DNA from 3 places in the Paenibacillus sp. LPE1-1-1.1 genome. Region 3 is predicted to be linked to each of the others. Evidence: riboswitches for the same ligand, from Rfam matches in the RefSeq annotation. Region 3 holds a riboswitch; each other region holds the start of a gene.

Region 1 (9,978 bases), 1.2 Mb from region 3:
AACGGCCATCTGCTGTAGTAGAAGCGTACAACATCGGCTGATTTCAGTTCGTAGGCGTCTGCTCCTACGCTTGGCGCGATGCCGTTTACTTCATACATCCAGCCGTCCCAGCCGCCAAGGCTGCCCGCCGCTTGGCCATGAATAGAAGAGACATAGGATCCGAAGCTGCTGTCTACGACTTTGTAGCTGATTTTCGGATTCGCTAGATCAAGGGCTTGCTTCAGCAAATCCAATGCCGTTGCCGGTTTTTCCGTATTTTTAATCGTTACCTGTTGTTTGGCGTAAATCGGTCCGGAAATTCCGTCTACTTGCAGTTCTGCTGCTACCGGAACCGGCGGTTTGGCTTCAGCAAAACGATACCATACGCTTTGCAGCGATTGGATATCGGTGAGCGCAATCAGCGCTTGTTCGGTAGCCATGCCATTGCCTGCGGTGTCGCTTTCATTCCATTTGAAAGTGCCGTCCTGCAGCTGGTACAGCGCAAAAGAATCGAGAACGCTTTTGCCATTGGCCGTCCAAGGATCAGACAATACATCCTCGTTTATGGCAGCCAAACCCGAGACAACGGCGGACATGCTGTTTGAATTTTCCCCGTACATGACTTGCTCGTTGTTTAACTGCTTTGTTTTCAAAAATGCTTTTATTCTCTCAATCGACTGCTGCGCGGCGCTGTCATTCTGATAGTTTCCAAGCGCCAGCAGACCCATTCCCGTCATGTCAGACTCCGAAGTGCTCCCAAAAAATGCGAAACCGCCGTCGCTAAGCTGCTTGCCTAGCAGATAATCTAATGCTTTTTGTTTAGCGGCTGCGTTCCACCCGCCTACATCGCTGCCCAGCTTTGCGCCCGTATCGAGCGCAAGCATCGCCCACATATGTTTATTGGTTGAACCAAATGCACCCGTTGCAGGATTTTGCTGCGCGGCAAGCTCCGCGTATAGGTTACGGTTGGTCTCCCAAGCATGAGCCGGATCCTCGCCCATGGCGAGCAATGCAAAAATATACCGGATATACTCGGTTCCGGAAACCGTAGATTTCGGATCTATCGTCTTCCAGCTAGGCAGCTTCCAAGTGCCGTCCTGCAGATTTTCTCCGGCTCCCCACAGCGCGACAATCGCCCACCAGGATTCCAAGGTTTCATTTTTATTTTTATAATAATTGACCGTTTTCCCAATCATTTCATTTAAAGCAGCGTTTCCGGTATGGTCTGCGGCTTTACTGACTTGAGGCGCAAATAAACTAAAGATTAAAACAAAACTTAAAATGGCAGGCAAGCTTTTTCTTAGGAATGTTTTCAAGGCAAGCAATGTTTTCTCTCCTTTTGGTTCTTTTTTGGCAACAAAAAAACATCTTCCGCATGGAAAGATGTTGGGGCTGTTACGTGCGTAAGAAAGCATAGGAAATTACCTATCGCTGAAGCACGAATAAACATCTCCCTCCCATCCTCGTGAGAATTTTAGAGCACTTTTATGGCAGGTCTCCTGGCTTCGCTTCATCGCTCGACGATCTCCTTCCCGTCCTAACCGGACAGTGGATAAAATGATTGTCAGCTCTGCGATACAGTGGCGGGACCGCGTCGGACTTTGACCGAACTTCCCTATTAAGCTGCTTGCGAAGATTTGCTTCACGGCAGCACCATATTAGCTATTCTATGAAATTGTAAGTACTAGACTTGTGAATTGTATCAAAAAAAAACCGATTAGACAAAGGTTCCGTTTGTTTTTTTCCAAGCGCGCCGCTGCAGCCCTCAATCCCATGGATGAAGGGCCCCTAGAAGCGCTAACGCATATTGAGAAATCCCGTATTTTCGATAATCGCATTTACTTGAAGATCCAGCTTTAGCTTTGGGTAATACTCCGTACGCCAACTTTTCAACTGCACCCGCGGAATTTTATGCCGGAAATATTGCCCTGTACCCAAAATATCCGCGCCGCCCGCTTGGAGCTTGGCGAACATTTGATTGAACTTCTCCGTAAGCATAGCGTCAAGCTCCTGCTTGATCAATTCACTTGTCGGGTTCCCCTTTGTTTCCAAGATAACGACCTTCAATTTTAATTCACTTTTTAAAATAGGCTTACCGCCGCTCATCACGCTTTTTGTATCCATAGAGTTGCTTATGATAAGCACGCTCGCATGATCCAGCACCTCAATCTTCCCTTGCGTGCTCTCGCCTTTAAAAGCATTGAAGAGCAGCGTTTCATCCGAATTGATCTGCCCCACCATTTTTCCGTTTTTTATGACGGCCGAGCCAATATGCTGAACGGCGGTCGTTTTCCCCGACCGAATGATCGGAATGGCTACGTCTCGCGTATAAGAGTGAATGCTGCGATATACTTCCCAAACCCGGGTTAATGCAATTTGCGGATCCCAGCCAGCGTTTTTCTCGAAAAAATCATAAAGCGTCGTGCCTTCGGGCTCCATCATTTTTTTTACCGTTTTAAAAAAATAATCCATATCTTCATCGCATATCGTAACCAGCGTCTTAGGCGACACGTCACGGCCTCTCATAAAATCGGCAATGGTATCTTCGAGTCCCTCCTGCGCATATTTCTTGTCCATCAAAACAACCTTCACGTGTAGTAAATCCACGCGATTCTCCAAATTAGCACTGATCTTATCGACCGCATGATTGATCGTGTTCCCGCTTCCGGTCACGATTTTTATTTGCGTCGTATGTTGACCCGGCTCAGGAATTTGAAGATAGATCAAATATTCGCCGTTCTGCTTGGAAACGCCCATCACAACCGGCAATACACGGTGATTGATATCAATAGTATCCCAGCAGCCGCTAAGGGTTAAGACCATGCCTATGATAATAAATGTCTTAAGCACTTTCATCTTTGATCATCCTTCTGGAACGAACTCCAATAAACCATATTGAGCAGGGAATGATTAAAAAAACAAAAAACCGCAGCAGCGTATTCCACATCGCTAACTTCTCGATCGACTCCCAATTCTTAATGAGCAAGCAAGCCGAATAGATAAGGGCTGCTGTCATGATGATAAGATAGTTGGGCTTCACCTTTGGCAGGCTCCGATGCAGGATCCGGCTGATTTCCCACAGTACGATCGAAATAAACAGCATCGTGAAGGTGATGAGGCTCAGCAGCAAAAACATCGTAATCCGGTCAAACATCAACCAATTAATATGGATCGTGCTTACCAGCATAATGAATGGAAATTTAAAGGTTGAGGAGGTAGCCTGCCCGAAAGTAAGCAGCGGAATATAGACAGAAATAAAGAAAAATGGAACCAGTGCCGCTAAGGCTAACATCACTTTTTTGCGGCTGTAGGAGAAATAAGGTTGAACAAATCCTAGAAACAGGAAGCTCACGGCAAATGCAGAGAAGCTGTGCAAATAGGATGGCTTCGTTATAAATGAAAATTTCTGGTCAATCAACGGAAATAAGTAGCGGTAATCCACATTTTGAAAGGAAGTGACAATCGCGAAAAAAATGAATGGAAGAAATAGAATAGCGAGCAGAAAGCCCGTACGGAAAATAGCATCGACTCCATTCGTCGCAAGATAAGCCGATATCACAACAAGGAGCCCCATGATCGCCCAGATCGGTGTATTGGCAAGGAAAACAAGGGTTACGATTTCGGAAAAGGCTCGAATGGTGATGACATTGACGACAAGCAAATAAAATACAAGGGGCAGCAGAAAAAAGCCGGCTGCCCACTTTCCTATGCCCAGATAAATGCTTATAATATCCTGCTTAGGGAAAAAGCTGAGACCTTTCATGTATGTCCAAACCATTAGCATATTTAGCGCAAGTCCCAATATAATCGCAACCCAATGACCCTCTGTCGTGCTTGAGATGATGTCGCCCGAATAAAAGAAGAACACAAATCCCAGTTTGGTCAGGCTATACATTAATACGACATGCAGAGTTCTATCCATTTCCCGTCTCACCCTTTTTCATACTGAAATTCAAATAGGAAATGCCGAACGTATTAATGCTTGCAAGGTAACCGCTGAGTAACACCAACCCTGCGAGCAGTCCGAGAATTCCAAATATAGCGGACATCATGACGATTAAATATTTGAATAACCGAATGGAAAGCGAATTTTGGAATCCGACAATCGTCGAATTCGAAATCGTTGTGGCCGCAAGCACGATAATTAATAAATTGCTTACCAATCTTGCTGCTACGACGGCCTGCCCTAATATTATGCCTCCTACCATCGTTATGGTCGGACCGATGCTTTTGGGCAGCCTGGTGCTGGCTTCGATAATTAATTCCAAGACGACCAGCATCAAGAGGATTTCCACGATTGCCGGATAAGGCACGCCTTCACGGCTTTGCGCAATCGTTAAAGCAAGCTCGATTCGGAGAACCTCCGGATTTACGGCGACCAGAGCAACGTATAAGCCGGGTGCCAACAGCGTTATCAACAAGCCGATTACACGCAGAAGTCGTATGATAACCATTAACGGGAGCGGAAAGTTATGATCATTTTCGATCGAAAACATGTCCCAAATCAGGTTAGGAAGCACAAGCGCAAACGGCAGGCGGTCGAGGAACAGCACCACTCTCCCCTTCTTCAATGCACTCGCTACCTCTTGCGGCAATTCCGTCGTATTGAATTTGGGCACAGCCGACCAAGAGGATAAGCCCAGCGATTTCGATAAATTTTGCAGGTTATCGATTTCCTTGTCGCTGCTGCGCTCGAGCTGCTCCATGATTTTGCTTACTAACCCGGGATCGGCATGGCTGTCATCATAAATCAGAGAAAGCTTTTTCTGCTGCTCGATCCCTGCCACGAAAGATTTAACCTTGATATGCTGCGAGATGATTTGCTTTCTTACGATTCCGATATTCGTATCAATATCCTCGATAAATGAGCTCATCGGACCTTGCAGCACATTCTCGTTCGTAGGCGATTCAACGGCTCTGTTTAAGGCAATCGGGAACGGATCAACGATGACGCACCCTGCAGCGCTTTCAAAATAAACGATTAATTTGCCTCCCAAAAATAAAGAGATCGCTTCATTTAGGTCGATTTCCCTTATTTCGCCGATCGCAGCCATGACGGATTCAACAGATCCAGATTCCCGGCTGGCGTTTTCGGAATTTTTATGTATGGCAATTTTCGTCCTCGTTAAATCGATTAACGTGATGAAACCCATCAATACGACGCTCGCCCCGCCAATTTTGTCCGGCTGAATGAAGAAATCATCATTTGCGCCCAACCTGTCTTCTAATTCTTTCATCAAAGAATCCATAGTCCCGCTTCTCCTTGTTAACAAACAATTCCTCTTACGATTTTCTCCTACTCAAGTCTTTATATACTTAAAAGGAGTGCCCTGTGATCAGGACACTCCTTCTTTTTTATAGCAGCTTCAATAACGGCTCATATACCCCGTACAACAGTAGATAAAAAGCTGCGCCCAGCGCAGAGCCGATGTAGGCTCCGTTTAACCGGATGCGCTGCAGATCGGTTTCGACCTTGCTCTCGATAAAGTACACCAGCTTCTGCTCGGTAAAACTGTCCAATGTCTTCCGCACGATGATCCCGATAATCGTATGCTCCGTCTCAATCATCTTGCCCGCGAAGCTCTGCGCGTATTGCTCCAGCCAGCCCTTGGTTTCTTCGTTCCCTTTAAACCATTCCCAATACGATGCAACGAACTGATTGATCAGATTTTTGATATCGGATTGGTTGACCGTATGTTTCTCTTTTACCGCAAGCTGCATCCCGGGATCGGTAATCAGAAGATGCTTCAAATTGCCCATTACGGCTTCGATCGTCGGCAGCAATGAGACTTTCTCGATCAGCTCATCCCTCCACTCGTTAACTGCGGCAGACACATCCTCGCGGTTTTGCATATTGTCGGCAAGCTGATGGACCATGCTCTCCAGCAATACGCGAAGCTCATGCCGAGGATTTCGCAGATCATTAATCAACAGCTGCAAATCCTCATAAAGCACATTTGTCGCATCGTCGAGATTAAGCGCATTGGTCGACTCCGCGATTTCCACTGCCATTTTTTTGAGCCATTTGGAGAAAATACTGCCTTGGTTGACGAACTTCTCCTTTTCTTTCCCGAGCAGCTCGCGTATAACGAGCTTCGTTTTTTCATCTGCCGCACGTTCTGCAGCAAACTCTACGATCTGGCTGAGCCAGCTTTGGAAATTCCCGTTGTCCATGACCCATTTCAGCGCCTTGCCCGCATAAGGCGACAGGTTGACTTTCCCTATGCTTTTGCGTGCTTTCTCATCTAATTGAACGGAGAGTCCTTTAATGTCCAACTTAGCGAGCAGTCCCGCTGCCAGTCTCCAGCCTTGCTCGGCGAGCACGCCGCTTGGGCGCCGGTCAATCCAGGAAATTCCGATCTCTACCAGCGAGATTTGCTTTATCTTGTCCTTAAGCAAATCCTTGCTGAGCAATTGCTGCTCAACCATATTTGCGACACCTTCAATCAGCTTATCGCGGTTTTTGGGGATAATCGCCGTATGAGGGATCCATTTCCAGCCAAACGGATGACGGAACAGCACCGTTACCGCGAACAAATCGGCTAATGCGCCCACAAGCCCGGCTTCGGTCGTGTAGAGCAGCATCCGCGTCCACCACCGGTCAGGGAACACATACAAGCAGCAGGCGGCCATAACGAACAAGATCGCCAACAATATCAAGCTGCGGTTCGCTTTTTTCCTCATTGCCATTTATGCTTGCCCTCCTATCCAAAAGGTCGCTAGATGCAGCACGACGCCAATAAGCGCGCCGACTCCGATTCCGTTTATCCGGATGTACTGCAGATCCCGTCCCGCTTTCTCTTTCACGAGCTCGATAAGCTCCTCTTCGGAGAAGCTGTTCAGCTTGTCGGTAACGATTTTGCCGATGTACGAATGCTTCTGCTCCATCCATTTCAGCAGCGTGGTTTTCACGTAATGATCAAGCCGCGCGAGCAGCTCGTCATTTCCCTCCAGGTAAGCAACGCCTTCGCGCACCTTCTCTTTGATCCAAGGATAACGGGCAAGCTGCCCCTCCGCATTCTCCGCCGCGGCTTGGCGAAGCGACTCAAGGCCGCGCTGGATGTAGACGTCTAGCTTGAGATCCGCCTTCACTGCTGCCAGCAGCGTTTCTTTGCCTGCTTCGATCCGGTCGCGCAGCTGTTCGTCCGTGCGCAGTCTCGCAACAAAATTGGCGATGAATGCTTTAAGCTGCTTGCGCTGCGGATGATCCCCGGAATGGAATTTTTCCAGAAAGGATACCAGCCACTCCTGCAATCTTCCGCTTAGATTGGCTGCTTCCAGCCCCGCTGTAACATCAATCAATTTACGTCTGAATTTATCCCCTTCATAGGAGCGGATGGCCGAATTTATGATTTGATCGATAACGGAACCGAATGCGGCCGACTTTACGATTTTAATCAGCTCCGGGATCATGAATTCGATAATGCGGTCATCATAACCGTTCTTGATCGTCCAGTCGCCCGCATCCGCAGCAATATTCGCCACCGGAATCGCATCCGCATGCTCGAGCAGGAAGGTTTGTACGGTTCTGGACAGCTCCTGCAAATCGATGGTCGTAATGACGTCATTTGCCACCTGCTGCAAAATATCGTTAATGCCTTCTTCGCCGCCATGCTGCTTCAAATAAGTGACAAGCACATCGGCGATGTTGTATTCATCCAGCCGTTCCTTGATATTCGGGATGGTCAGCAGATCGTTCTGGACCATCTTAACGAGCTCGCCGATCAAGCGCTCCCGATTGCGGGAAATAATATTCGTTCCCATCCAGGCAGGCCATCTAATCCGCAATGGGTTGCCGAACAACGCGCTCACCGCAAAGGAATCGGCCAGCCCGCCAATCGTTGCGGCACTGAACAATGAAAAAAGCAGGCCTCCTGCAAACGTATCATGAAAGGGAAAAGCGACAAGTATTCCAATAGCCGAAAAGAGCAGCGCTAAATCCGCTTTCTTCTTAATGCTAAAATTGTTCATAGCTATGCTCCATTCTTGGTGATCTTTACCTTAGTAATTATCCCATAACTATGGGGTATGAAACAATGCAGCGCGCCTGTCTCACCATGATCAAACCCGATCCACTCTGAATTTATTCGCGACAATCGTAAAGCTTCCCGGAAGATGGGTATTCGGATCGTTTCTCGGCTCTTCGGCAAGCTGCTCCAATACAAGTCCAGAGGCAGCAACAGCCGTTACCATTTCTCCGAGGGTCCAATACCGCAGCAGGCAGTCTGGAAAGCTCGGAGTAATGCGCGGCGCACTGATGCAGCATGTCCAGGTTTGTCCGCTCGCGGCTTCTTACCAGCTGTTTCTCATTCAATCTCTCGTCGGTAATGCTCTTGATTGTATCAATCGCTAACTGAAATCGATTCTGTATGATGGCTTTCAGCTCCAATTGGCTCAGGAAGGTTTCCTTGAGCTCATTCTCACGGTCACGTACGATCTCTTCATGCAATACCTCTTAACAATGCGCTCCAGCATATTACCTTCAATATGCTTAATCAGCATGGATATACTGTGGCTCGTTTCGTCAGGCCGCCAATTCAATTGCTCATCATCAAGCTGATCCACGGCTTTTAGTATTCGTCTTCTGATTTCTTCAAACTTATGAATCAGCCACTCTCGATTAAATTGATAGTGCATGATACCATTCCCCCTCATAAAATCTCAAACTCTGAAAGCTATTGAAAAAATGAAAGTGTCTCAATCCTAGTAAAATAAATCCAGATTAATAGCAAATTTCGACTTAGATGATGACGTTGATTCAGGCATTTTCTAGATTCCCATTAGTAAAAAAAGGGGTAAGCTCGCTAGTGAGATAGCTCGCTAGGATCAGAAATGGATATTAACATGAAAAATGGCGGTACAGGGTTTTATTCCTGTAGCGCCATTTTTCTATTTTGATCTATTGTTTCATGTTTAAGCAGATTATGGGCAAGTGAAAGCCACCCGAACTCTAGGCTTACCTTTGGCAAGCCGCGAAGCAGGAAACGCTGGAATCCCCCGTTATTTTTTATTTGACCAAAAACACTTTCGGGTTCAATCAACCCGATAATGAATTGATTTTCGGTACAGGGCAGTCCCTGAGGTCATTTTAGACCTTTGGGACAGTCCCTTTTCATTCGCTTAGTGCTAATCCCGACCTATGAGCATCTGCTTAGCCGTGAGCCGGTCCGGTACAATGCAGTAACCAATCCGCTACAGTGCAGTTTCTACAGCAGAATGGCGGAATACGACTCTTTATTTTAGCTACAATGTATTTACTGCAGCAGAATGGACGCCACTCATTCCTATCCGTTCGGAAATACGCCCTCCCGTTGCAGAAACTACAATGTACGCCTCGATCCAACGTTTTTTTGGAGCATACACTGCAGAAACTACACTGTAGTACTCTACCCTAACTTTTATTACTCTTAGCCCAGCAATACCGGTCGTCCAAACTTTTCTAAGAACATTTAAATTGTGAATCCTATTTCACCTAATAGCAATCGTCCGCATTGCAGCAGCAATCGAAAATAGCAATCATCCGCGTTTCCGCAGCAATCCCATCATGCTTTAGCTTAAATCGCCACCTTTCGCATTCGTCTTGGCGGTACCTCCATTCAATCACCAAAGAACGGTTTGTCTTCATAAGAAAGGGGGTGTCTCACGGGTCTTCAGACCTTTTGAAACACCCCTTTCTCTCATTTATCCTATGCCGACAAAAAATCATTTAATTTTGAACGGTAAGCACATACTCGCTTCCGGAAGATGCCGTCCAAGCCGTCAGCCCATCCTTAGTGACTGCGCCCTGTACTTCTGCTCCATCACTCGTAATGACAAGCGCATAATCGGTCAATACGGAGCAGAGGTTTTCTGCGCTCGAACGAATGCGCGCTTCTTGCAGCTTCCCGCCGGACCAACGGATATCCACTTCGAAGCCGCCTCTAGCTCGAAGGCCGGATATTTCGCCTTCTGCCCATGCAGCAGGCAAAGCCGGCAGCAGATGAATTCCCCCTGCGTGAC
Region 2 (9,978 bases), on a different contig from region 3:
ACTTAATATGACGGATCGCACGCAAGCGGCTTTATACGCGGTGCATTTAATGAAAGAACTCGAATAAAAAACGTCGTAAGACTATAGTCGTAAGACTGAATCTCCGCCCTAGGCGGTTCAATATCGTCTTTTTTTCGGTCTATTTACCGATGCTTCCCTCCTCAAAACTATATACAATAAAGGTACTTACAAAAAGTAAATTATATATTGTGGAGGGAAACAAATCATGAGTACAGTTTTATTTGTTAAAGCAAACGATCGCGGAATCGAAATGGGAACAAGCGTTAAGCTATACCACGCTTTTCTAGATAGCTACAAAGCCAGCCATCCTGAGGATGTCGTTATTGAGCTAGATTTGTTTAAAGAAGAATTGCCGTACTTGAATGCGGATATGATCAACGGTAACTTTAAAGCGGCCCGCGGCTACGACCTGACACCGGCAGAGCAAGCGGCAGTAGCGGTTTCCGATAAATATATCAATCAATTTCTTGCAGCGGATAAAGTCGTATTCGCATTCCCGCTTTGGAACTTCACGGTTCCGGCTGTATTGCACACTTACATCGACTACCTTTCGCAAGCAGGCAAAACATTCAGTTATTCGGCTGAAGGTCCAGTCGGCTTGATTACAGACAAAAAAGTAGCGCTGCTTAACGCACGCGGAGGCATCTATTCCGAGGGTCCAGCAGCCGGCGCTGAAATGTCGTTCAACTTCATTCGCAACGTAATGGGCTTCTTCGGCGTAAAAAACCTGGAGAGCGTCATTATCGAAGGCCACAACCAATTGCCTGATCAAGCGGAAGCGATTGTTGCTGCCGGCCTTGAACAAGCAAAAAAAGTAGCTGCAAGCTTCTAATTTCAGCGGTAAAGCCAAGACAGCCAGACATTCGTCTGGTTGTCTTTTTTTTGCATTGGGCGTTCTGTAAATAAAAAATGATTGACTCTTTAAGCGGATCAATGTTTATATTATATAGACCGATCGTTATAATCGAGGAGTGAATGGATGTCAGAAAAACAAAATACCAGATGCGCCATTCTTGAAACGGCGGCAAGGCTTTTTTTTACGCAGGGATACCATGCTACCGGTTTGAGCCAAATTATTAAAGAGAGCAGCTGTCCGAAAGGCTCTTTGTATTATTATTTCCCGAACGGCAAGGAGGAGCTGGCGCTGGAGTGCATCAACTGCACCCGTGATCTCGTCATCGAGAAGTGGAATCAAAAATTTTCCGCTTTTGAAGAGCCGGCGGAAGCCATACAGGATTTCGTTCACGATATGGCGGAGGATGCCGAGAAGTTCGATTTCCAAGGGTATATGCCCTTTAGTTTCTGGATGGCGGTGGAGACCTCGTCGATCAGCGATACGCTTAGAGCTGCCGGACAGGATGTTTTTGCCGCTTGGCAGGCCGTCATCTCGGAAAGGCTTGTTAGTTATGGCATGGATGAGGCCAAAGCAAAAGAGATTGGCGTCGTCATCATTTCGCTGCTGGAGGGCGCGCTGATCCTGACGTTGACGAATCGGGATAAGCAGCCGCTGTTAAGCGCGGCAAAGTGCATACCCTACGTCGTAAACCATTGTCCTTCTTTCTGAGAAGGCATCAATAAATATAGATAGATATGGGAGAGTGGAATTTTTGCAAGCAACAATGGCAAAATCGCAGCAACGAACGGAGCAGACCTACAAAGTATTTCCTATTATGATTTCTTTGCTTTTGGCCGGCTTCGTCGGCATGTTCAGTGAAACGGCTTTAAATGTAGCGCTTAGCGATCTAATTCAAGTTTTTAATATCACTGCGCCAACGGTACAATGGCTGACAACGGGCTATTTGCTCACGCTTGGCATCTTGGTTCCGGTATCGGGCTTATTGCTGCAATGGTTTTCAACGAGGCAGCTGTTTATAGCAGCGGTAAGCTTCTCCGTGCTTGGCACGCTTGTGGCGGCGCTCGCTCCGAGCTTTGATGTGCTCATGGCGGCACGCGTCATTCAAGCCATTGGTACGGCGCTTCTTCTGCCCCTGATGTTTAATACGATACTCATTATTTTTCCTGCCGAGAAGCGGGGAGCGGCGATGGGCATAATCGGGCTCGTCATTATGGTTGCACCCGCGGTAGGACCTACCATAGCCGGACTTCTCATCGAAAATTTGAGCTGGCACTGGATTTTCTGGCTGTCGCTTCCGTTCTTGGTTATAGCCCTTGTTTTTGGAATTTTCTATATGCAAAATGTCTCCACGATTACAAAACCGAAAATCGATGTTTTCTCGCTTGTATTCTCGACCCTTGGCTTCGGCGGCATCGTGTTTGCGTTCAGCAGCGCAGGTGAAGGCGAAGGCGGTTGGGGCAGCGCAAAAGTTATTACCTTTATGATTATCGGCATAGCCGCGCTTATCGTTTTTGCTATCCGTCAGTTGACGATGAAGCAGCCGATGATGAACCTGCGCGCCTTTAAGCATCCGATGTTCATAGTGGGAACGCTGATGGTGTTTATTTGTATGATGGTTATATTAGCCTCCATGCTCGTTTTACCGATGTATTTGATCAGCGGGCTGGGTCTTAGCGCGCTTACGGCAGGTCTCGTCCTATTGCCGGGGGGACTGATTAATGGTATTTTGTCCCCGGTTATGGGCAGCTTGTTTGATAAATTCGGTCCAAAATGGCTCGTTATTCCCGGACTTGTTATCTTAGCAGCCGTGCTTTGGTTTTTCTCCGGCATTACGACGGCGTCGACGCTGGCGCTTGTCATCGTGCTTCATTCCTGCTTGATGATCGGAATTTCGATGGTATGGATGCCGTCGCAGACCAATGGTCTGAACCAGCTTCCGCGCGAACTGTATCCGGACGGCACAGCGATTATGAACACGCTGCAGCAGGTGGCGGGTGCCATTGGCACGGCGGTTGCGGTTAGCATTATGACCGCTGGGATGAACAGTTTCATGAAGAATGCCGCTGATCCGGCTGACCCGGCGAATGCGCCTCTCGCTATGACGGCGGGCATACAGGATGCGTTTATTTTCGCGATGGTCGTTGCGGTCATTGGCCTAGTTGTTGCGTTCTTCATTAAACGGGTTCATGTAGAAAAGCAAAATAATAAAAAATAAAGTTACGAAACATGATGACCTCAAAGCCGAACAGGATGGCTATGTCTGATCGCTTATAGACAAACCCCCTTAATCCCGATATGATTGATAAAATAACCGAATATTTGTTAAGAGAAGGTGCAAGCAGAACGGGTTTTTGTTTGCTTAATAGGGAAGTCCGGTATCATGCCGGCGCGGTCCCGCCACTGTATGTGAAGAGCGTTTCTCTCAAAATGCCACTGTCTGTCGTAGGGATGGGAAGGTAGAGAAACGTGTTGACGCACGAGCCAGGAGACCTGCCTTTTCTTATTTTGTTTCTCATTCTTCGGGGGTAAGAATGGAGATCGGAACGTTATGCAATGCGCATGATGTTTATTTTATTTGCAGTTGCAAATCTTTAATTCGATAAAAGATCCCCTCTGAACAGGGGATCTTTTTTTTGTTTTGCAGCCCCCAGCGGCATAACGAAGAAGCTTGTCCGGTCAAAAAGAATTGAAAAAAGGAAGTAGGAAAGAATTGATGGCAAAGAACAGCAAGCGATGGTTATTCAGCTTATTGATAGGCCTGCTGGTAATTGGAGCAATCGTCGGCTGCGCGAATCCGGAAACGAACGGAAATACGGCAAGCGAGCAAACGCCAGCAAGCCAAGCTCCGCAAGAGACAGCTGTAACGGATGATAAAGGCAGCATAGAGCCTAAAGGCGGAAGCGAGAGCGCGCAACCTGCTAATTCATCTCCGACTGCGGAACCAAAGGCAACGCCCTCTGCGGTCGCGGACAAAGACGAAGATGAAAATCCGGTAAAGGATGCCGCAAGCGAGAAACCCGCTGCGTCCGTGAAACCGGCGAAGCCGACGCTATCCCCAGTGCAGGGCGATCAGCAGGTGACGCCTTCGCCAAAGCCGAATGCGTCAGAAAAGCCCGTCCAGTCTCCGTCTGCCTCACCGGCCGAAACGAAGCAGCCGATTAGTTCGGTTACGATATCGATCGTGGCGGACGAGAAAACGGGCACCGTGCTCGCGGCTACCGCCGTCGAACTGCAGAAAGACGATACCGTGCTTGAAGTGCTGAAGAGAACGACCCGCAAAAACAAAATCCAAATGGAATACAGAGGCGTAAAGGCTGCTGCTTACATTGAAGGCATTGATAATTTGTATGAATTTGATCTCGGCGCAAAGAGTGGATGGATGTACCGGGTGAACGGCGAGTTTCCAAATAAAAGCGCGGGTGCCTTTAAGCTCAAGGACGGCGATGTCATTGAATGGCTGTATACCATCGATCTCGGCGAGGATCTGGGAGCCGAGGCGGAATGAACAATGCCTTCTTCTCCGCTCATCCCATTACCAGCTTCTGCTATTATGCGGGTGTCATTGCCTTTGGCATGCTGTTATTTCATCCTGTTTTCCTCGTGACGTCGATTGCGGCGCTTACGGCTATTATTGTCATTCATGGCGAAGGGAAGCGGCTGCTTAAGCTGCTTCCTTATTATGCGCTTATGGGCGGATCGGTTGCCGTTCTTAACCCGTTGTTCTCCCATCGGGGGAGGCATATTCTCTTTTATTTCATGGATCAGCCGATAACGCTGGAAGCGATTTTGTACGGGGTGACGATGATGCTCTCGTTAATATGCATGATGCTGGCGTTTGTTTCCTTTCAGCAAATCGTAACCACAGACAAATGGATGTATCTGTTCTCGAGGGTCGCGCCGCGCACGTCGCTCCTAACCTCGATGTCGATTCGCTTCGTGCCGCTGTTTATGCGCAGGCTGGAGCAAATTACGACCGTGCAGCGGATGAAGGGGGTAACCATTCACGAGGGCAGCCTAAAAAAACGCAGCAAGGACGGCATGCTGCTCGTTCGCGTGCTGCTGACCTGGTCTTTGGAAGAAGCGCTTCAGACAGCCGATTCCATGAAAGCGAGAGGGTACGGCTCTGCCAAACGAAGCTCCTACGTAATCTATCGGATGGATCGCAGGGACTGGTATGTGCTCGGATTTTTGATAGCGGCGGGGGCCGCCTGCGCTTGGGGCTGGATGCAGGGTTATGGGGTACTAACGATCTATCCCCGTCTGGAATCGATGCATTTGCATCGGGGAGAAGGCTTCATCTTTGCTTGCTATTGTGCTTTTTTATTAACGCCAGCGCTTCTTGAAGGAATGGAGAGAAGGACATGGAAGTCATTCGAATAGATCAACTATCGTTTTATTATCCCGATACGTTAGCGGCTGCGCTCGATAACGTATCCCTATCGGTGAAGCAAGGGGAGTTTGTCGTCTTATGCGGAGCATCCGGCTGCGGAAAAACAACCTTGCTCCGTCATATGAAACAAGAGGCGCAACCGACGGGAAAGCGCTCGGGCACCGTGTTCTTTGAAAGCCTGCCGCTTGCGGAGCTGCCTGCGGTAACCGCAGCAGAGCAGATCGGTATGGTTTTTCAAAACCCGGAAAATCAAATCGTTATGGACCGGGTATGGCATGAGCTGGCTTTTTCGATGGAAAATGTCGGTTATGGCCAAGCGGTTATGCGCAAGCGGCTGGCTGAAATGAGCCATTTTTTTGGACTGGAAGATCTGCTGCATAAGTCCGTGCATGAAATATCAGGCGGTCAGAAGCAGCTGATTAACCTGGCTTCCGTACTGCTGCTGCAGCCGAAGCTGCTGCTGCTGGATGAGCCTACCTCACAGCTGGATCCGGTAGCTGCGCGTGATTTTTTGCAGCTTATATACCGCTTGAATCAAGAGATGTCGATGACAGTCATTATTAGCGAGCATCGGCTCGAGGACGTGATTCCGCTTGCCGACCGAATCGTTATGCTTGACGGCGGAAGGGTCAAATTCGATGCTGCACCCAGAGAACTGTGCCAATTGATCGGCTCCGCCGAAGCGTCAACGGATCTTTCGTATCTGCCGAGCGTGACCAAACTTTATTTGTCAGCAGAGCCGGTACGCCCGTCAGGCTATGCGAAAGAAATCCCGCTGACCGTACGCGAGGGGAAGCAGTGGCTTGCCGGGTTAGGCGGAATCCAAACGCATCCTCCCATGCAAGCGGAGGCACTGAGAGACACGCGGAACGACAAGCAGGAGCGGCTGCTGGCCTGTGAGGAAATGACGTTTAAATATGAGAAAGACGGCCCAGAGGTGTTGAAGAAGCTGTCGCTTCACGTATATAAGAATGAGTTTTTGGCGGTGATGGGCGGTAACGGCGCAGGAAAGACGACGATGCTGCAAATGATGGCTGGCTTGCTGAAGCCGCAGCGCGGCAGGATGAAGAAGGAAAAAGATATAAAGGTCGGCTATTTAGCTCAAAATCCCTTGCTGTATTTTAGCTATGACACAGTCGAGGAGGAGCTTCAGAAGATGGCTGATTATGTGAAGCTTGCCGAACGGGAGCATAAAATTGCAGGCATAGTGGCAGCCCTGCAAATTGCCGATATTTTGCCCAAGCATCCATATGACCTGAGCGGGGGGGAGCAGCAGAGAGCGGCGCTTGCGCTGGTTCTGCTGGGAGAGCCGGATGTCCTATGCTTGGATGAACCGACAAAAGGAATGGATCCCATAGCCAAGCAGCGGGCAGCCGAGCTGCTGCAGCAATTATGCCGATCAGGCAAAACGATTGTTATGGTTACCCATGATATCGAATTTGCGGCGGAGCATGCATCGCGCTGCGCGATGGTGTTTGACGGCGCGATTTCAGCCGAGGCGGCTCCGGCTCTGTTTTTTGGAAGCAATTATTTTTATACGACAGCAATTAACCGCACGGTGCGCGAGTGGCTGCCCGATGCGCTGACGACCGGGGATGTGATGGATCAATGGGTAAAATAAAGCTCTGGTTTTTAACCAGCATCGCATTGTTCGTTGCGGCGATGGCGCTGTCCTCCGCTGTTACGGATGAGCATTACCTCATGCTGAGCATCGTGCTTCTCTTCGTAACCATGCTTCCTTTTTTTTCGCGGTTCGAGAGAAGGAACATCGAAGCGCGCGAGATTGTTATCCTTGCGGTGCTGGCCGCTATTGCAGCCGTCAGCCGAGTACCTTTCGCGCCGCTGCCGAGCGTTCAGCCAACATCCTTCGTTATCATAATCGCGGCGATTGTTTTCGGCGCGGAGTCGGGCTTTATCATCGGTGCGATAGCAGCTGTCGTATCGAATATTTTTCTTGGGCAGGGTCCTTGGACGCCATGGCAAATGTTCTGCTGGGGTATGATAGGGGCCACGGCTGGCTGGCTGCGGCACACATGGCTTATAAAAACAAAAACAGGCTTGCTCGTGTTTGGGTTCGTCTGGGGATTTTTGTTTGGCTGGATCATGAATGTTTGGTTTATCATCGGCTTGCCGGACGCCTTAAGCTGGAAGCTGATTGTTATCGCCTATATACAAAGCTTTTATTTTGATCTGGCGCATGCCTTGTCCAATGTGTTTTTCCTTGCGGTGTTTGGCAGCAGTTGGATCGCGATTTTGCATCGGTTTAAGAGAAAATACGGCCTACTCGAGTCATAGCTTTGGGGAAGCTCCCGCCAGGCCGTAATAAATGCTACAATGGTAGAAAAAACATGAGGGGAAGCAATCGGGCGCTTGGTAAGGGTATGCCCGGAAAACCGATGGATGAAACAGAACCTCTTGCTGTTAAGCTTTGCGCAAGCTGTAAGGAAACGAAGCCGCTCTCCGATTTTTTGCGTCGGACAGGCAGACGCTCCAGCACAGGGGCGCGCCGCGGCGCTTGCCGGGTTTGCCGGAAGGCGAAGGCCGCGGCAGACCCTTTACCTGCTTTAGTCGATCATGAACATAAAGCGATACAAAGAACAGCGCGGGCCAAAAAAACGCGTTCGCAGCCGCCTATGCCGACAATCCCGCTGCCGAATGACTCTGCCGCGCTCAAGCAGACGCGTCAAGGCACGGTTTGGATGCGAGGCAAAACGGATAAAGGTCGTCGCTGGTATCAGGAAATAGAGCTGGAGCTTGCGGTCACGCTTGTCGATGAGCATGCTGCCGTTCTAGTAAACCGCCATACGATTCGGCGCTTGTTTAGCAATAAGGAGTTCAGGCGTTATATTTTGGAGAGAGATAACCATACCTGTTATTTTTGCGGCGAGTTTGGTGATACGATTGATCATATGCTGCCTCGCGCTAAGGGAGGGCATACGACGCCTTTGAATTGCGTTTGCGCATGTCATGCCTGTAATCAATCCAAAGCGGATCAAGACTTGCAGGCATTTATGAAAAGCGAAGACAGCATGACTTAATCTTAATCGCAATGTATGCGTTTTTGCAAAGATAGGAAGTGGGGAACCGCTAAAACGATCATTATCGTTCTAGCGGTTCCTCTTTGTTTTGGTTAATTGCGGACATCCAGCTTGCAAAGTTCAATAAATAGATAACAAATAATGAGTAAATAACGCTCACGCTTGGTTCGATACGCAAGCTTATGACGCTTTGAGCACCATTAGCTCAAAAAAAACGAATGCAGTCAGAATCGTATGGACGACAAGCGGTTCGGCATCGCGTTTACAGCAAATTATCGAACGCTGCAAAGAGCTCGGAATGATTGCAATCGTTGAATTACATGATGTAACAGGCTCAAACAGCACATCCGGTTTAAATGACATGGCCAATTATTTTGCCGGCAGTGCGGTGAAATCTATTTTGACGAGCAATGAAAAGTATGTATTGGTTAATATCGCGAATGAATGGGGGATAACAATCTCTCGGACATTGCATGGCGCGATGCCTATAAAACAGCAATTTCGACGATTCGAAATGCGGGTATCCATAATACGATTATCGTTGACGGCTCGGGCTGGGGACAAAATGCTTCACCTATAAAAGCATACGGCAATGCGCTTCTCGCGCATGACCCGGATCATAACGTCATGTTCTCCATTCATATGTATGGCTCATGGAACGATTCAAACAAAATCGGAACCGAGCTCCAAGCGATTAAAAATCTAGGCTTAGCTGTCATGGTAGGAGAGTTCGGATATAACTACAATAACGGCAACAATAATTTGGGCAGTCAGGTTAATGCTCAAGAGGTTATGGATCAGAGCCAAGCTAAAGGAACGGTTATATGGCTTGGTCTTGGACCGGGAACGATTCGAGCAATTCGTGGCTGGATATGTCGACAAGTGATTGGCAAACGCTTACAACTTGGGGGAATCTCGTTATTAACGGAACAAACGGGATTTGGGCCACATCCACAAAGGCAACTGTATTTAACGGCAGCAGCACGGCTCTATATGATTTTGAAAGTAGTAATACGGAGGGGTGGACGGCTCTTAATGTTACAGGTGGCCCGTGGTCGGTAACCGATTGGGCCGCAAGCGGCAGCAGCTCGTTAAAGGCTGACGTCACGTTAGGCGGTGGTCAATTTACACTGCAATATACCGGTTCGAACAATTTCAGCGGCAAATCCTCGATTTCCGCCAAAGTGAAGCACGCCGCTTGGGGAAGCGTAGGCAGCGGCCTGCAGGCGAAGCTGTTTATTAAGACAGGCTCCAGCTACACTTGGTACGATTCGGGAACGGTGAATATAAATTCAACAGGGGCATCAACGCTTACATTAAGTCTTTCCGGAGTATCCAATTTGGGTGATGTGCGAGAATTAGGCGTTCAGTTCCTGTCACCAACGAACTCCAGCGGTATATCTGCGGTTTATGTAGATAGCTTAGTGCTGCAATAAGGTTTCCTCCGTAACCAATCTGTGGGCTAAAACGAGGCTGCCTATTCTCCATTTCGAATGGATTAGGCTGACGGATCGTAGGGGGAAATCAATAAAAGAAGGTTCTTCTTTAAGGCGCAATCGCTTTAAAGAGAACCTTCTTTAACATGCATTAACTTCTTACCATAACCTCAGCCTGGATAAGCGTTTTTTCATAGCTTGTGCTTGGATTGAGAATTCGCCAAAGCATTTGATCCA
Region 3 (9,978 bases):
CAGGGTACCAGGTTGAGGTGCACAACTATATCGATGATCTGGGAAATCAACTGGCGGATACGGTGGTCGGGATCCTTCAGACCAAGCAAGCACTGCCGCATGAACGTTTTGGGGATTTTTGCTGGGACACGTATGCAAGTATCAATAAGGCCTATAAGGAAAAGCCCGAGCTGCTGATCGAGCGTACAAAAGTTCTGACAGAGCTGGAAGAAGGGCATTCGAATACAGCCTGGCTTGGCCTGCTCGTCGCAGAGCGTATTGTAAGAGAGCATATCGAGGATATGAAGCAGTTCGGCATTTCATACGATGTCCTTGTTTGGGAAAGCCGTATTGTGCGCGAGGGTTTTTGGACCCGCGCATTCGATCTGCTGCAGGCGACGCAGCTGTTCCGTCGTGAGACCGAAGGGAAGCTTCAGGGCTGTTGGGTGCTCAAGCATTCGGAAGGTAAAGATGAAGCTGAAGAACAATCTGAATTTCATGCGGATAAGGTGCTCGTTCGCTCAAACGGCATCTTAACTTATACGGCAAAAGATATTGCGTACCATCTCTGGAAGTTTGGACTGCTGAAGCAGGATTTTCGTTACAAAAAATTCGAGGACCGCCTTTGGACGACGCATTCCAGCGGAGTGAAGAAAAAAATCGGCCATGCCGACATCGTTATTAACGTGATCGACCAGCGTCAAGAATATCCGCAAGCCATGGTCAAGGAAGCTCTGCTTGCGCTTGGCTATCGAAAGCAAGCCGAGCAATTGCGTCATGTCAGCTACGGAGTCGTATCGCTCAGCCCGGAAACGGCAAAAGGTCTCGGTATCGATATTTCTGACGGAAAGCATGCCTATGCGATGTCCGGGAGACAAGGCATCGGCATCAAAATCGCGGAGTTTCTAGAAAAAATGGAGCAGATGATTGCCGCAAGCAGATCGAAAAAAAGCGGCTTATCCAGTCATGCGATTGCTGCTGCCGCGGTCCGTTATTACTTGCTCCGCTTCCATTTGCAGACGGAGATCGTCTTTGATTTGGAGCAAGCCATGGAGGTATCCGGGAATACGGGTGTTTATTTGATGTATTCCTATGCGCGCTCGAGCCGAATTTTGAAGAATGCCGGCGAGTTTTCATTTAATAGTAATTGCTTGCAGGATCTAAGCGCGCTCCACCCGCAGGAGCAATCGCTTCTAAGACAGCTGGCCTATTGGCCCGAAACGCTGCAGTCGGCCGTAATCGAGCTTTCTCCCAACCAGCTTTGCACGTATGTATATGAGCTGTCAGCTATATTCAACCACTTTTATGCTGCATGCACGGTACTGAAGGCGGAGGGCCAAACCAAAAACTTGCGCATTTGGCTCACCGAGCGCTATAAGAACACGATGAAGGACGCGCTTGACTTATTAGGGCTTCCAACGCCAAACCGCATGTAGCCGCAGGTTCCATTCATGCAAACCGATTGCCTGTCATATAGTTAAACGCAGAGGTACAGGCATAAAGGTCAATGAATGGAAGGCGGGTGCTTAGATTGGAGCATGCAGTCAATCAGAATGGGTCGGAAAAAGACCTAACGATAGATTTTGCGGTGCATGGCATGAGCTGTTCTGCCTGTGCGGCTAGGATAGAGAAGGCGGTCAGCAAAATGGAAGGCGTTCAAATGGCTGCCGTCAGCTTTCCGCTGCGAACCGCATGGGTGCAGTTTAAGCCTGAACGAGTGGAAGCGAATCAAATCGCCGAGAGGGTAAAGCAATTGGGATTTTCGGCTTTGCTGAATGAAACCGCAAAGAAAGGCTTGAGAAAGGAGCATGGGATTCTCAGGCTGAGGCTGGCCGTATCCGCACTTCTTACGCTGCCGCTGTTAACCGGCATGCTGCAGCATATTCCGCTGCTTGAGCCCATGCTTCAATATTTGCCGGGCTGGCTGAGCCTGCCTTGGCTGCAGCTATCACTTGCAACGATCATTCAATTCGTGATCGGTTTGCCGTTTTATTTTGGCGCTTACCATGCGATGCGCGAGCGCAGCGCGAATATGGATGTGCTTGTCGTTATCGGAACGACCGCAGCTTATTTGTACAGCCATTACGTGGTGTTTCAAAATGGCTTGTTTCGCCCGCTTGCCGAGACGGCCACCCATGCGCCGCCATTGTATTTTGAGACCTCTGCGGTCGTTATGACAGCCGTGCTGCTCGGCAAATATATTGAAACCTCGGCCTCACTTAAAGCGCAGAGCGGATCTGATGGGTATAGGAAGCTGCAAAGTCAAACGGCCGCCGTTGAGAGGGCAGGCGAAATTGTGCATATTCAGACGGAATTCGTCAGAGCCGGCGACATCGTCATCGTAACGGCAGGCGAAATCATACCGGTAGACGGTGTGATTACCTCCGGGCATTCTGCTGCCGACGAGTCTTTGTTAACCGGAGAGAGCTTGCCGGTCAGCAAGCGCGAGGGGGATCAGGCATGGGCCGGAACGCGAAATGAAACGGCGCAGCTTCGTATCCGGACGCAGGCTGCCGGCCATGATACGATGCTGAACCGCATTCAGGAGCTGGTCCGGCAGGCCCAGCGCTCGAAGTCGGCGATCCAGCGCAATGTCGATGCGGCAGCAGGCTGGTTCGTCCCGGTTATGCTGGTTTTTGCGCTTGTAACCGTCTTGATGTGGGGATTATTTCTCGATCCGGGTGACTGGAGCAAAGCGTTCATTTGCGGAATAGCCGTCCTGCTGGCTGCTTGTCCTTGCGCGCTGGGCCTAGCTGCTCCTATCTCGTTAGTTATCGCTTCCGGAAGGCTGGCCAAGCAAGGAATAATCGCGAAGGAAGCGGGAGCGCTTGAACGATTGGCGGGCATTCAAACGATTATTTTCGATAAAACGGGGACTTTAACCGAAGGCAAGCCTCAGGTCAGCGCATTTTTGGCCGTTAAAGGAAACCGCGCAGCGCTGCTGCGGATGGCTGCTGCCGCTGAAGCGGAATCGGCGCATCCGCTCTCTGCTGCGATTCGGCAGGAAGCAAATAAGCTTGGACTAGTCATTCCGGCTTCCAGCAATCACGTATTTACGCCTGGCGGCGGTGTAGAAGCCGTAATCAATGAACAGAAATTCGCGATTGGCAACGCTGGATTTGCCGGCGAACGAAAATGGCCGATAAGCAGCGAGGTCATTGCCTTCGCAAAGTTTCATGAACAATTAGGGGAGACGGTCCTCTATCTGGCGATCGATGATCATTGCGCAGGCGCAGTCGCATTCAACGACAGAGTTAAAGCCAATGCCAAAGAAACGGTAAAACAATTAAAGAAGCTGGGTGTTGCAGCTGTTCTTGCAACTGGAGATCACGAGGCGCCGGCGCATGCTGCAGCTAAAGCGGCAGGCATCGCGCAGGTGCATGCCTCCATGCTGCCCGAGAGTAAGCTAGAGCTTGTCGAGAGCCTAAAGAGAAAAGGGAAACGCGTGGCAATGGCAGGCGACGGCTGGAATGACGCACCGGCCTTGGCTGCTGCAGATGTCGGCCTTGCCATGGGAGAAGGGACAGACGCCGCGCTTAGCGCGGGCCATATGACCTTGTTATTTTCAAGGCTGCAGGCGATTCCTGAAGCGATTAGAATCAGCAGGCTGACGATTCGCAACGTTAGGCAAAATTTATCATTTGCTTTTGTATACAATGTAATCGTCATCCCGTTTGCGGCATTTGGCTTGCTGGAGCCATGGATGGCCGGCACTGCGATGGCGCTAAGCTCGGTGTCCGTTGTCGGGAACGCGCTGCGGCTTTCGGGCCAGCTTAAGAGAAAGTCCGAGGCCATCCAATGACGCTTACGTGGCAGCAAATGGGCTTTATCATCATGACCGGATTGTTCAGCGCTCCGCACTGTATTGGGATGTGCGGGGGAATCGTGTCGGCCGTGTCTCTTAATTCCGCGGCGACGGTGAAAAAATCGATGCTGCTGTATAATACCGGACGCATTGTTTCCTACACCTTGTTTGGCGCAGTAATGGGCGCCGTTGGCTCCTTTGTTGATGTGGCGGGCAAATTTGCCGGCGTCCAAGGCTTAGCATCTATTATCGGAGGCTGTATGTTGCTTTTGTGGCTGTGGCGCAGATTTCAGCTGCCGCTGATGAACCGGTTATCGACATTCCTTCACAAACGGTTAGCTGGTGGCGCTGGGCGTTCCAAGCAGCAAGAAACCTTGCATTTGCTTGCGACGGGAATCGCGTTCGGGTTCCTCCCGTGCGGACTGACTTATGCGATGCAGATGACAGCCGCCTCGACCGGCTCCGGCCTGGAAGGCGCAGCTGTCATGGCATTGTTCGGCTTATCGACCTTCCCCGCATTAGCGCTTGCCGCGTCAGTCGCTGCTTTTGCTAATAAGAAATGGCGCAGGCTAATGCGCAAGGCAAGCCTAGTGACCGCAATAGCAGTCGGCGTCATTTCGATTTTGCGCGGGCTTGCCGTTAATGGCGTAATTCCGTCGATTAATCCGTGGCTGTGGTAGACTCTAGTGGACTGCACGCAGAAGCCTAACGACGGTATAGGAATGGTCATCCATTTCGAGCGTTAAGGTTGCCTTCCAAGTGCCGGCCATTAACGGTATGCCTTCGCCTTCGTATTTGCCTGGAGCAGCTTCTGCCAATTCGAATTGATAATCGCCGCAAACCATATTGAGCATATCCAGCTTAACATGAATGGACGCGTCCTTAACGGGGCTGCCATTTCGATCGGTCACATCGATTTTAAAGCTGTTGCGTTGAAGCACTTTGGCTGGATAGGCATCAATGGTCCAAATGATATTGCCATTTTCGAATGTATGCTCAGTAACGGGCGGAGGCGGGGCATCGTTCGGGTGCAGCCAAATCAATGCCCCGCCGGCCAGAAGCGCAGTGAATATGAAAACAAGAACGAACTTGAGCAAAGGCGAACGGGCGTTACGACTCGGCAGCATGACAGCATATCATCTCCTTTGTTCCGGTGTTTTGGAATCAGCTCATCTAATTTACCTATGCAGGCAATGAGTGGTGCAGAACGTGTTAAGAAATGGTTGGAAGCATCAATGGCATTGGACAAATTTCAAGAGACGGTGTATATTAACATCTGATCATTTCATAGTTTATAGACAGGTGCGGATAGGAGCATAACCGACCAGGAAGCGAAAGCTTACGGTACTCCTTGAGGCTTAATAGGGAAGCCCGGTGTAAATCCGGCACGGACCCGCCACTGTAAGGACGCGCAGCAGTATCTTAATCATACTGTGCTATCCGAGTCAGAAAATCTGCCTGTCTTGTTATACACTCAAACCTACGTGGACTTAGGTACGGTGTTGGAGAAGCTTGCCGCTTAGCTGTTTATGTAAAAGCGTATGAAAGCATTTCTGGCACATTGGCCAGAGATGCTTTTTTTTATTTATACGTAATAAAATAATAGGGGTGCAGTAGAGGATGAACCGAATGAACCGCAATACGATGAAGTTTTTGCTAGGCTTGCTGCTTGTCATGATGCTAGTGGTTACGAGCGCGTGCGGAGCAAACAAGAATGCCGACAATCTGAGTAACAATCAGGCAGGCAATGCGGAGCAACCCGCAACGGCTGAGCCGACGCCGGACGCGTCAGCCCAAACCACGGTATATCCATTGACAATCAAGGATGACACCGGGACGGAAATTACTTTTGAAAAGCAGCCTGCCAAAGTGGTTACGCTTGTTCCGAGCGAAACGGAAACGATTTATGCCATTGGTTCGGGAGAGCAAGTGGTGGGCGTCGATCAATGGAGCGATTATCCGGAAGAGGCAGCCTCGAAGCCGAAGGTCGGCGATATGACGACCAATATAGAAGCTGTCGTGGCTTTGAATCCCGATCTCGTTCTTGCGTCTTCGTCGCTGAATACGGAGGCGATTACGAAGCTGCGCGAGCTGAATATTGCGGTGTATGCGACAGATCCGCTGACCTATGATGCCGTTATTGCCAAAATCGAGAATTTAGGTCATATTATGAATAAACAGTCCGAAGCAACTGCCGTAGCCGACCATATGCGTGAAGTGAAGCAGCAGGTTTCGGATGCCGTAAAAGATGCAGAGAAAAAGAAGGTATTTTTAGAATTTTCGCAAGGCTGGACAGTTGGCTCGGGCACATTCCTTGATGAGCTGCTAGGTTTGGCAGGCGGGAACAACATCTCTGCCGGCTCACCAGGCTGGTACGAGGTTAACGCTGAAGAAGTTGTGACCCAAAACCCTGAGCTCATTATTTATCCTGATTTGAAGGAGGACCCGAATCCGATCGTTGCCGGCATCGAGAGCCGCCCAGGCTGGGATGTCATCGACGCGGTGAAAAACAAGCAAATGTTCGCGGTGACCGAAAACCCGCTCGTTCGCGTAGGCCCGCGGCTTGCGGACGGTTTGCTTGAGCTTGCTAAAGTGATTCACCCGGATCTCGTAAAATAATCCAATGACCTATAAACTCGTTTGGTATGGAGGAGCAGCTATGCTCCTTCTTGCTGTTTCTATCGTTGTTAGTTTGACCATTGGCTCATCCGGCATATCGGTTCGGGATGTGTGGGGCATTATGCTGCATCAGCTGCCTTGGCTTTCGGATAAGCCCACATCCTATACGGCGGGAGAAATCGCGATTGTCACGCAGGTCAGACTGTCCCGCGTGCTGCTGGCGGTTCTTGTCGGCGCATGCCTTGCGCTTGCAGGAGCAGGCTTTCAAGGGGTGCTTCGCAATCCTTTAGCCGATCCTTATACGCTTGGCGTAGCCTCGGGCAGCTCGGTAGGCGCCGCATTTATCATCTTGTTCGGGCTGCAAACGGCGCTCGGGATGTGGACGATTCCGCTTGTAGCCTTTGGAACGGGAACGGTTACGCTGCTTGGCGTTTTTTGGCTTTCACGCAATAAAGGGATTATGCATATTGAAACGCTCATTCTCTCCGGGGTCATTATTCAATCCTTTTTAGGCGCCTTTGTTTCATTTATGGTTTCGATGTCTGAAGGAGTCGTCAATCAAATTTTGTTTTGGTTAATGGGCTCGCTTGCCATGAGAAGCTGGGATAACGTGTATATGCTTATCCCGTTTCTTGCGCTTGGATTGCCGCTGCTGATCGCCTATGGCCAATCGCTCAACTTATTTGTTTTGGGAGAACGGCATGCGGCCCATCTAGGCGTTAACGTAGAACGGACAAAGCTCGTTGTTTTAATCGGCTCCACGCTGCTGACGGCGGCGGCCGTTTCTGTGTCCGGCGTTATCGGTTTCGTCGGTTTAGTTGTACCGCATTTGATTCGTTTATTGGTGGGACCGGACTATCGATTCATTACCCCATTGTCAGCGATCGGAGGCGGAGTGTTTGTCTTATGGGCTGATACGTTTGCAAGGATGGCATTAACGCCAAAAGAAATTCCGTTAGGTGTCGTTACCGCACTGATCGGAGCGCCGTTCTTTGCTTTTTTGCTGCATAGGCGGAAGCTGAAGCAAGGAGGCTCGATATGATAGAGGCACATAACATTACTCAGACCGTTCAGGGACGAGTAGTGCTGAACGGACTATCCTGTACGTTTCAGAAAGGGCGGATGTACGGCATCATTGGTCCGAACGGTGTAGGCAAGTCAACGCTCCTGCAGGTGCTGTCGGGCGTCGAACGTCCTAAAAGCGGTGACGTACGGCTTGCCGGAATCCCCTTAGCCTCCTATCCGCGCAAAGAATTGGCTAAGCAGATGGCTGTTCTACAGCAAAGCGGTCTTCCTCCGGTCGGATTCTCGGTGCGCGAGGTTGTAAGCATGGGAAGGTATCCGTTTCAGAATTGGCTGGGCAGCGACGAGAAAGATTCAGAAACGATCGTTAATGAGGCACTTACCGCAATGGGGCTGCAAGAGCTGGAGCATCGCAAAATGGATCAGCTGAGCGGCGGGGAACGCCAGCGCGTGGCTCTGGCTAAGGTGATGGCGCAGGAGCCGTCTATTATTTTGCTGGATGAGCCCACAACCTACTTAGATATAGGCTTTCAGGTGCAGCTTCTTGATACGGTGCGGGCATGGCAGCAGAAGCGGGACCTAACCGTTATTGCTGTCCTGCATGATTTAAACCTAGCCGCGCTATATTGCGACGAGCTGGCCGTGCTTCATCAAGGAAAGGTTGCCGCCGCTGGAACGCCGCATCAGGTGCTTACTCCGTCACTCATTGAGCGGGTATATGAGACAACGACAACCGTTATCTCCCATCCCGTGACCTCAGCGCCTCAAATCATGCTGCAGCCGAATTATAGATCCGAATAGTAAAATATGAGAGTAGGAGCGATTGCCATGGCAAACGATTTATACATACAGCTATTAGAAACCATTAAGCGAATCAAACCCTTCAACGAAGAGGCTGCGGCTCAAGCTGCGCGTCACTCGGACTCCTTAACGAAGCCGCCTGGCAGTCTGGGCAAACTGGAAGCGATTGCGTCACAAATCGCAGGCGTCTCAGGGCAGCTTTGGCCGGATTTATCGCGTAAAGCGGTAATTGTTATGGCGGGCGACCATGGCGTCTGCGAGGAAGGGGTAAGCGCGTTCCCGCAGGCAGTGACTCCGCAAATGGTGCTGAACTTTTTGAACGGAGGTGCGGCTGTCAACGTATTGGCTAAGCAGGCGGGAGCAGAGGTCATTTGCGTGGACATCGGAGTGAATGCCGATCTCGAGCATGATCGGCTTTTAAGCCGGAAGATTGTGCGGGGCACCGCCAATATGGCCAAGCAAGCGGCAATGACAAGGGAAGAAGCCCTTCAAGCGATCATGGTGGGCGTTGATATTGTTAATGAACAGGTGACGCAAGGGATCCGACTCTTTGCTACGGGCGAAATGGGCATTGGCAACACGACGGCGAGCGCGGCTCTGACTACGGTATTAACCGGGTTATCGCCGGAAGAATCAGTAGGCAGGGGGACGGGAATTGACGACGCGAGCTGGTTAAACAAGGTCGAGGTCGTGAAACGGGCGATTGCTGTTAACGGGCTCGATTCTGCGGATGCAGATCCGATCGATGTGCTGGCTAAGGTTGGCGGCGCCGAGATCGCGGGACTTGCCGGCGTCATACTCGGCGCGGCGGCGAATGGCTGCCTAGTCGTTATCGACGGCTACATTTCTTCGGCGTCAGCGCTCGTCGCGTCACGGATCGCAAAGCAAGCAATGCCTTATATGGTGGCCTCGCATCTTTCCCATGAACAAGGTCATTTAAAGCTGCTGGAATCGATGGGTTTACTGCCGATGATGCAGTTGGAGATGAGGCTTGGCGAAGGTACGGGCGCCGTATTGGGTTTTCATTTTATTGACGCTGCGCTGCTTCTTATGCAGGAGATGGCAACTTTCGAGAGCGCGGGCGTATCCAAGGGTTAGGTGATGTCAGTTGGCAGTATTGGTAACAGGCGGGGCGCGAAGCGGCAAAAGCAGCTTTGCGGAGCAATATGCGATGAGGGTGGCGGGGCGCGGAATTTATATCGCAACCTGCCAGCCCTATGATCATGAAATGCAAGAGCGGATCACGGTTCATCAGACTGATCGCAAGGATTCGGGCTTTCGCTGGGAAACGCTCGAGGATCCATTCGATGCAGCGGAGCAGCTTATCCGATTTGAGAAAGAATTCACCCGGGATGCGGGTAAGGGGAATAAGCCGCCAGTCGTTTTGCTTGATTGTTTAACCTTGTGGCTGACGAATTGGCTATTGCGCATCGAGCAGGAGGCTTTGGAGGATTCCCGTCTGGAGCAGGAAATTTCAAAGCTGCTTGAAGGGATTCAAAGCTATCCTCATCCTTTGGTTATCGTCACGAACGAGGTCGGAGACGGAATCGTTCCGGCTTATCCGCTTGGACGCGTGTTCCGGGATGAGGCGGGGCGCCTGAATCAAAGGGCAGCCGCGGTCTGCGAGCGCGTTTTCCTTGTGACGGCAGGGATACCCGTTGAATTGAAATCTCATGCTTTTAGATGGGAGCAATTATGATATTTTATTCCTTCAAGGAGCTGTTTCTTCTAACAGGAGCCGCGCTCGCGAT

What was found. Region 3 has a riboswitch for cobalamin ahead of MRBLPE1_RS00605 (ABC transporter substrate-binding protein). Riboswitches for the same ligand answer to the same signal wherever they lie in the genome.
Region 1: linked by a shared signal. The riboswitch ahead of MRBLPE1_RS05925 (DUF4430 domain-containing protein) and the one ahead of MRBLPE1_RS00605 (ABC transporter substrate-binding protein) in region 3 are both predicted to bind cobalamin.
Region 2: linked by a shared signal. The riboswitch ahead of MRBLPE1_RS22865 (DUF4430 domain-containing protein) and the one ahead of MRBLPE1_RS00605 (ABC transporter substrate-binding protein) in region 3 are both predicted to bind cobalamin.

What each region holds. Positions count from the first base shown of each region.
Region 1 covers NZ_JBEGHY010000001.1:1,358,962-1,368,939, forward strand. The annotation lists gene MRBLPE1_RS05925 (DUF4430 domain-containing protein) at 1-1,304, opposite strand, end outside; cobalamin riboswitch at 1,452-1,652, opposite strand; gene MRBLPE1_RS05930 (Ger(x)C family spore germination protein) at 1,777-2,835, opposite strand; gene MRBLPE1_RS05935 (GerAB/ArcD/ProY family transporter) at 2,822-3,901, opposite strand; gene MRBLPE1_RS05940 (spore germination protein) at 3,894-5,228, opposite strand; gene MRBLPE1_RS05945 (DUF445 domain-containing protein) at 5,335-6,669, opposite strand; gene MRBLPE1_RS05950 (DUF445 domain-containing protein) at 6,670-7,950, opposite strand; gene MRBLPE1_RS05955 (hypothetical protein) at 8,041-8,172, opposite strand; partial or broken gene MRBLPE1_RS05960 (hypothetical protein) at 8,276-8,428, opposite strand; gene MRBLPE1_RS05965 (DUF1572 family protein) at 8,374-8,616, opposite strand; partial or broken gene MRBLPE1_RS05970 (transposase) at 8,847-9,014, opposite strand; gene MRBLPE1_RS05975 (glycoside hydrolase family 95 protein) at 9,686-9,978, opposite strand, start outside.
Region 2 covers NZ_JBEGHY010000023.1:1,293,722-1,303,699, reverse strand. The annotation lists gene MRBLPE1_RS22885 (response regulator transcription factor) at 1-67, shown strand, start outside; gene MRBLPE1_RS22880 (FMN-dependent NADH-azoreductase) at 227-853, shown strand; gene MRBLPE1_RS22875 (TetR/AcrR family transcriptional regulator) at 1,001-1,585, shown strand; gene MRBLPE1_RS22870 (DHA2 family efflux MFS transporter permease subunit) at 1,641-3,092, shown strand; cobalamin riboswitch at 3,191-3,389, shown strand; gene MRBLPE1_RS22865 (DUF4430 domain-containing protein) at 3,591-4,382, shown strand; gene MRBLPE1_RS22860 (energy-coupling factor transporter transmembrane component T) at 4,379-5,257, shown strand; gene MRBLPE1_RS22855 (ABC transporter ATP-binding protein) at 5,239-6,888, shown strand; gene MRBLPE1_RS22850 (ECF transporter S component) at 6,876-7,562, shown strand; gene MRBLPE1_RS22845 (HNH endonuclease) at 7,616-8,305, shown strand; gene MRBLPE1_RS22840 (cellulase family glycosylhydrolase) at 8,496-8,885, shown strand; partial or broken gene MRBLPE1_RS22835 (cellulase family glycosylhydrolase) at 8,774-9,049, shown strand; gene MRBLPE1_RS22830 (hypothetical protein) at 9,130-9,741, shown strand; gene MRBLPE1_RS22825 (LacI family DNA-binding transcriptional regulator) at 9,893-9,978, opposite strand, start outside.
Region 3 covers NZ_JBEGHY010000001.1:110,913-120,890, reverse strand. The annotation lists gene MRBLPE1_RS00625 (arginine--tRNA ligase) at 1-1,415, shown strand, start outside; gene MRBLPE1_RS00620 (heavy metal translocating P-type ATPase) at 1,511-3,781, shown strand; gene MRBLPE1_RS00615 (sulfite exporter TauE/SafE family protein) at 3,778-4,464, shown strand; gene MRBLPE1_RS00610 (FixH family protein) at 4,468-4,911, opposite strand; cobalamin riboswitch at 5,110-5,260, shown strand; gene MRBLPE1_RS00605 (ABC transporter substrate-binding protein) at 5,405-6,403, shown strand; gene MRBLPE1_RS00600 (FecCD family ABC transporter permease) at 6,444-7,445, shown strand; gene MRBLPE1_RS00595 (heme ABC transporter ATP-binding protein) at 7,442-8,227, shown strand; gene cobT (nicotinate-nucleotide--dimethylbenzimidazole phosphoribosyltransferase) at 8,255-9,325, shown strand; gene cobU (bifunctional adenosylcobinamide kinase/adenosylcobinamide-phosphate guanylyltransferase) at 9,336-9,926, shown strand; gene cbiB (adenosylcobinamide-phosphate synthase CbiB) at 9,923-9,978, shown strand, end outside.